2 linked regions of the Chroogloeocystis siderophila 5.2 s.c.1 genome follow. The protein of the gene in region 1 interacts with the protein of each later gene in a pairwise test. Links are inferred from orthologs where the notes say so. Each region holds a gene or a part of one and is shown on either strand. Other genes may lie near its edges.

The links.
Region 2: the proteins of secD (region 1) and pheT interact in binary tests that used the Escherichia coli proteins (3 or more experiments, as listed by UniProt). The link is inferred for Chroogloeocystis siderophila 5.2 s.c.1 from one-to-one orthologs.

Annotation. Positions count from the first base shown.
Region 1 is NZ_MRCC01000007.1:114,303-117,591, reverse strand. Bases 177-3,138 are described here. They hold secD (protein translocase subunit SecD), read left to right. Parts: upstream 177-930; coding sequence 931-2,346; downstream 2,347-3,138. Other genes in these bases: secF (protein translocase subunit SecF), read left to right, coding at 2,343-3,138; NIES1031_RS10040 (alpha-ketoacid dehydrogenase subunit beta), read left to right, coding at 177-896. In the rest of the region: more of NIES1031_RS10040, read left to right, coding at 1-176; more of secF, read left to right, coding at 3,139-3,289. UniProt on the Escherichia coli protein: Part of the Sec protein translocase complex. Interacts with the SecYEG preprotein conducting channel. SecDF uses the proton motive force (PMF) to complete protein translocation after the ATP-dependent function of SecA.
Region 2 is NZ_MRCC01000004.1:272,360-275,799, reverse strand. What follows is about bases 223-3,335. They hold pheT (phenylalanine--tRNA ligase subunit beta), read left to right. Parts: upstream 223-613; coding sequence 614-3,058; downstream 3,059-3,335. Other genes in these bases: NIES1031_RS06225 (YciI family protein), read left to right, coding at 3,068-3,335; NIES1031_RS06235 (hypothetical protein), read right to left, coding at 316-615. Outside these bases: more of NIES1031_RS06225, read left to right, coding at 3,336-3,337; NIES1031_RS06220 (cobalt-precorrin-6A reductase), read right to left, coding at 3,407-3,440.

The sequences.
Region 1 (3,289 bases):
ACGTCGGACACTACGGCGGTTCGTACAAAGTTACCAAAGACCTTTATAAGAAGTACGGTGAACTGCGGCTACTCGACACACCAATTGCCGAAAATAGTTTTACCGGACTCGCTGTAGGTGCGGCAATGACCGGATTGCGCCCGATTGTTGAAGGCATGAACATGGGGTTTTTACTACTTGCTTTTAACCAAATTGCGAATAATGCTGGAATGCTACGCTATACCTCAGGCGGTAACTTCAAAATTCCGATGGTGATTCGCGGTCCTGGTGGCGTGGGTAGGCAACTCGGTGCCGAACACTCGCAACGGCTAGAAGCTTATTTTCAGGCAGTTCCAGGGTTAAAGATTGTCGCCTGTTCTACTCCTTATAACGCCAAAGGATTACTCAAGTCAGCGATTCGTGACGAGAATCCAGTACTATTTTTTGAACACGTACTGCTGTACAACTTAAAAGAAGATTTACCAGAAACTGAATATTTATTGCCTTTAGATAAAGCCGAAGTTGTCCGCCAAGGCAAGGACGTGACAATTTTGACGTACTCGCGAATGCGGCATCACGTGATGCAAGCGGTCAAAACTTTAGAAAAAAATGGCTTTGACCCTGAGGTGATCGATTTAATTTCGCTCAAGCCTCTCGATTTTGAGACGATTGGCGAGTCGATTCGCAAAACGCATCGTGTCATTATTGTGGAAGAGTGTATGCGTACTGGAGGAATTGGGGCAGAACTCATTGCTTCAATTAACGATCGCCTTTTCGATGAACTCGATGCACCCGTGCTGCGCTTGTCTTCACAAGATATTCCGACACCTTACAATGGAACATTAGAACGATTGACAATTGTGCAGCCTGAGCAAATTATCGAAGCAGTCGAGAAAATGGTGGCGTTGCGCGTTTAGAACGCATTTACATTGTTGCAGGCGGGTTTAGAGTATGCAAAGACAGCGATCGCTATTGGCTTTGATCGTCGTTTTGGTAATCGCTGCGATCGTGGCGATCGCCAGAATTCCGATTTCCTTGGGGCTAGACCTCCAAGGTGGTTCGCAATTAACAATTCAAGTCCAACCAACAGCGGAAATTCCACAAATTACTGACCGCGAACTAGAAGCCGTTCAGAGGGTAATAGAAAATCGAATTAATGGTTTGGGTGTTTCGGAACCCGTTGTGCAAACAGTCGGGCAAGACCAAATTCTCGTTCAACTACCTGGAGTAAGCGATCCAGAGCAAGCTGAGCGCGTGCTTGGCGGTACTGCCCAGTTAGAGTTTCGCACGCAACGACCTGGCACCGAAGCCCAATTATTTGCCGAACAGCAAGTGCGATTGGCACTGCTAGCAAAACAGCAAGAGTTACGTACGACAGGTAACACCGCAGAAATTCAGCAAAATCAGGAAGCGATTGACCGTAGTAATACAGCGATCGCGCAGTTATTTGAAAGCACGAATCCTCCCCTGACAGGCAGAAACCTCGAAGATGCGTTTGGTCAACCCACGCAGGTCGCCAACAACTGGGAAGTTGGGATTCGCTTCGATGCACCTGGTGCTGAACTTTTTGCGCAATTGACGCGCAATCTTGCGGGAACAGGACGCAGTATCGGTATTTTTCTTGATAACGAATTAATTAGCGCTCCTACAGTAGGTCCTGAATTTGCGCAAACCGGAATCACTGGAGGATCAGCCGTAATTACAGGACGCTTTACCGCCCAAGAAGCGAACGATTTAGCAATTCAATTACGTGGTGGTGCGTTACCTGTCCCTGTTGAAATTGTCGAGAATCGGACTGTAGGTGCCACCTTAGGAAGAGACAGCATTCAACGCAGTATCTATGCTGGTATTGGTGGTTTGATTCTTGTATTGATCTTCATGGTCATCTACTATCGCCTTCCTGGTTTAATCGCCAATCTATCACTTGTCGTTTATGCTTTACTCACCTGGGCGAGTTTTGCCTTACTTGGTGTTACCTTGACATTGCCTGGCATTGCGGGTTTTATTCTTAGTATTGGTATGGCAGTTGACGCTAACGTCCTGATTTTTGAGCGAACGCGCGAGGAACTTCGTGCTGGTAAGTCGCTGTATCGTTCAGTTGAATCAGGATTTTACCGCGCTTTTTCCAGTATTTTAGATAGCAATGTAACAACCTGGATTGCTTGCGCAGCATTGTTCTGGTTAGGAGCAGGTTTAGTACGTGGTTTTGCCTTAACTTTGGCGCTTGGTATCGCAGTGAGTATGTTTACAGCAATTACTTGTAGTCGTACGCTGATGTTTATTGCCATTAGCTTGCCTTCGTTGCGTAAACCAGAATTGTACTGCCCAAACCTACCAGCAGTTCGGAGGGCAGAGGTGACACGATGAAACTGAGTATTAACCAATCGCGAAAACTATGGTGGACAATTTCTACCGCCGCAATTATTGCTGGGTTAGTGGCAATGCTGATTTCTTGGCAGCAAATTGGCGCGCCATTGCGTCCTAGTTTAGATTTTATTGGCGGTACGCGATTACAACTCGAACGCGATTGCAGTCAACCAAATAATTGCGCTCAACCGATAGATATTACTGCGGTGCGCGAAGTTCTCGCCGCGCAAGGACTTTCTAACAGCAGCATTCAGATTTTGGGGCAAGAACAACAAGGAATCTCGATTCGCACGAGTACCTTAAACGTCGAGCAACGCACACAGTTGCAAGATGCATTAAGTCAACAAATTGGTGCATTCGATCCGCAATCGACGCAGATCGACACCGTAGGTCCAACAATCGGTCGCCAGTTGTTAACTTCTGGCTTGTTGGCGTTAATTGTCTCCTTTGTCGGCATTATCATCTATATTAGTCTGCGGTTTCAGTTGGATTTTGCCGTATTTGGAATTATCGCGCTCCTGCATGATGTGTTGACAACGGCAGGCGTTTTTGCCATTTTAGGCTTAGTGTGGGGTGTTGAGGTAGACAGTTTATTTATTGTTGCTTTACTCACCATCACGGGTTTTTCGGTTAACGATACTGTGGTAATTTATGACCGAATTCGGGAAATATTAAAAACAAGTCCTGACCGTCCGATTAGTGATATTGTCGATGATGCTGTCAATCAAACGCTCACAAGATCAATTAACACGACATTAACAACATTACTCGCGTTGTTTTCTATTTTTCTATTTGGTGGAGAAACTTTAAAAAACTTTGCCTTAGCATTGATTATCGGTTTCATTTGTGGTGCTTACTCCAGCATCTTCATCGCGAGTACCCTCCTTGCTTGGTGGCGCGAACGTAGTGGTCAACGTTTGGCAACACAAGGTGCATCTGTGAT
Region 2 (3,440 bases), on another replicon or contig:
AGGGAAGAGGACATCAACAGTTTTTTGAGTTGACGTGAGACAGTTTAACCAAGGTTGTCTTAAAAAATTTTTCCCTGATTAAATACACTAGCTAACGTAGCAACAAGTATCGGAACAGAAAACTGGTTTAAGAGTGTAGGGCTTAAAAATAAGTTGTTTCAACCCTCATCTTTAAGGCTTCTTCTTGATGGTTAGTTCTATCAAGTAAAGATTGATTTTCACTATATACTTAGCGAAACGGGTAATTAGTGCTTAAAGCAGTCCTTGATTCCAGTTTGGTGTTCCGTTGCTGTCTGCTGTAGCCAAGCAATATCACTACCACGTGAAACAACTGACAACGAGTTGCAGGAAAACCCGTTGCGGATTGATTGCATTTGCCTCAACTGTGCCTGACGGGCGGACTTGATAGCAGCTATATCTACTCTTATTACCATGCGCATGGCTGTAATGAAGCGGGTTGCAAAGAAAGTAAGCAACAAAAATTTTTAGTTGCGTTCGCAGACGTTGACACAATTGCAGAGCATCATATGCCTGCTGCGGTGCGGTAATCTCTTCAAAGCTTTGCAATAATTTTGATAAGATAGTCTGGCTAAGGTCTAAGCAAGCACACTCCATGCGTATTTCTCTGAATTGGCTGCAAGAACTGGTTGAGTTGACGCTTTCTCCTGAAGAATTGGCGGAAACGTTAACAATGGCAGGATTTGAAGTAGAAGAAATTGAAGATCGCCGTGCATGGGCAAAGGGTGTTGTTGTTGGGAAAGTGTTAGAGTGCGATCGCCATCCAAATGCAGATAAACTCAGTGTCACGAAAGTCGATGTCGGAACAGCTTCCCCAGAACCATTAAATATTGTCTGTGGTGCGCCGAATGTCCGTGCGGGAATATATGTACCCGTCGCCACAGTGGGTACTTACCTCCCTAAAATCGACGTCAAAATCAAAGCAGCCAAACTACGCGGAGTCCGTTCAGAAGGAATGATTTGCTCTTTAGCTGAGTTAGGACTCGCGAAAGAATCCGCAGGAATTCATATTTTTGAGCAGGAACTCGAATTAGGAAGTGATGTTCGCCCGTTGCTCGGTTTGGATGATGTGATTCTTGACTTGACAGCAACTGCAAATCGTGCTGATGCGTTAAGCATGGTGGGTGTCGCGCGCGAAGTCGCCGCAATTACAGGAAAAACAGTGCGACTACCACAAGCCCCAGAAATCTCGATTCCTGACACTCAGAAGAATTTAAAACTCAAAATCTCGCAGCCACAAGCTTGCCCTGCGTATATTGGTACAGTTATTGAGTCGGTTAAGATTGCGCCTTCGCCTGCGTGGTTACAACAGCGACTACAAGCTGCGGGAACTCGCCCGATTAACAACGTTGTTGATATTACTAATTACATTCTGCTTGAATGGGGTCAACCGCTTCATGCATTTGATCGCGATCGCCTCTTCGCCGTCAGTGGAACTCAATCAGACTTAACAATTGGCGTCCGGTTTGCGCAATCTGGCGAAACACTCAAAACGCTCGATGGTCAAATGCGCACGCTTTCCAGTCAAGCTTTACTCATTACCGCACACGAAGAACCAGTTGCGTTAGCGGGAGTTATGGGCGGCGAAGCAACTGAAGTACATGAGGGTACGCAAAATTTAGTTTTAGAAGCCGCGCTATTCGATCCTGTCGCGGTTCGGCGTTCGGCGCGCAGCCAAGGATTACGTACCGAAGCTTCTGCAAGATACGAGCGGGGCATCAACGCGGCTGAATTAGAATTAGCTTGTCGTCGCGCATTAATGCTTATTCAGGATCTGGCTGGCGGCGTTCCTGTACAACAAGAATTTGCTGACGCACGACCTGATGTAGGCGCAATGTCGCGTTCAATTGAATTACGTCTTGATCGCGTCAACCAAATTTTAGGACCAATCGACTTAGAAGACACGACTGGCGAACTTCAACCAGAAACAATCCAGCAAATTCTGACCGCCCTCGGATGTCAAGTCACATCGTCTGAACCGCAAAAAGTTTTGACTGTAACCGTTCCACCGTATCGTCATCGCGATCTAGAGCGTGAAATTGACTTAATTGAAGAAATTTCGCGACTGTATGGCTATGATCGCTTTTGCGATACTTTACCTGAAAAAACGGAACCTGGTTATCTTTCCTTAGAACAGCAACTCACTCGCCAACTCCGCGAAGCCTTCCGCGCTGCTGGGCTGACCGAACTCATCCATTACTCGCTCGTCAAACCAGGACAAGACCGACAAATTGTGCTTACCAACCCGATTTTTGTTGAATATTCCGCGCTGCGTACCGACTTGATTTCCGGTTTAATCGATGCTTTTCAGTACAACCTAGAGCAAGGTAATGGTAGCCTGAATGGATTTGAAATTGGGCGCATTTTCTGGCAAGAAGAAGATGGATTACTCGAAGCCGAGGCTATAGGCGGGATTTTAGGCGGCGATCCGACTCAAGGGAAGTGGACATCTGGTGGAAAAGAACGTCCCCTCACTTGGTTTGAAGCTAAAGGCGTTTTAGAAAGTGTCTTTCAGCGCTTGGGGTTAAAGGTAGAGTACCAACCAAGTCATCAAGATTCGCGCCTACATCCAGGGCGTACAGCGTCGTTATGGTTGCAGGGTAATCGCTTAGGTGATTTTGGACAAGTTCATCCGCAACTACGCCAAGAAAAAGGCTTACCAGATGCGGTTTACGTCTTTCAACTTGATTTAGATGTGATTTTGGATTATTGGGATCGCAACGCAGTTTTAGTACCAAAATTTCGTTTGTATTCTACATATCCAGCCTCGCCTAGAGATATTGCGTTTTTCGCGCATCTCGAAGTTTCTGTTGCAGAAATAGAACGCGCGATCGCACTTGCGGCGGGAGAATTGCTCGAATCAGTTGAATTATTTGATGAATATCGCGGCGAACACGTTCCCCCAGGACAAAGAAGTTTAGCGTTTCGCTTAGTATATCGCGCCCAAAATCGCACTTTGACGGATGAGGACATCGAACCCGTACACCAAAAAGTGCGAGAATCTTTGGTAGAAAAATTTGGTGTGAATCTGCGCAGTTGAGCTTGTGTTATGCCTAAGTACGTAATGTGGGGAAGTTATTGCGAGGATGTGCTAGAAAAGCGCGTTCCTCATCGACAAGCTCATCTCGACGGGCTAGCTGCACAAAAAGAGTCAGGCGTATTGATTACAATTGGTCCAACAAAGGATTTAACAAAGGTTTTTGGCATCTACGAAGCTGAAGATGAAGCAACAGTTCGTCAACTTGTTGAAGCCGATCCTTATTGGAAAAATGGTGTTTGGACTGAGTACTTTATTAAAGAGTGGATTCCAGCTTTTTAAGGAGGAAGTGAACCACTAAGGCGCAGCGATCGCAGAGAAATGCGCTCATAATACGAGTTAATCGAAAATTCAGAGGTACTGACGACAAAAATCAAGTGCAACA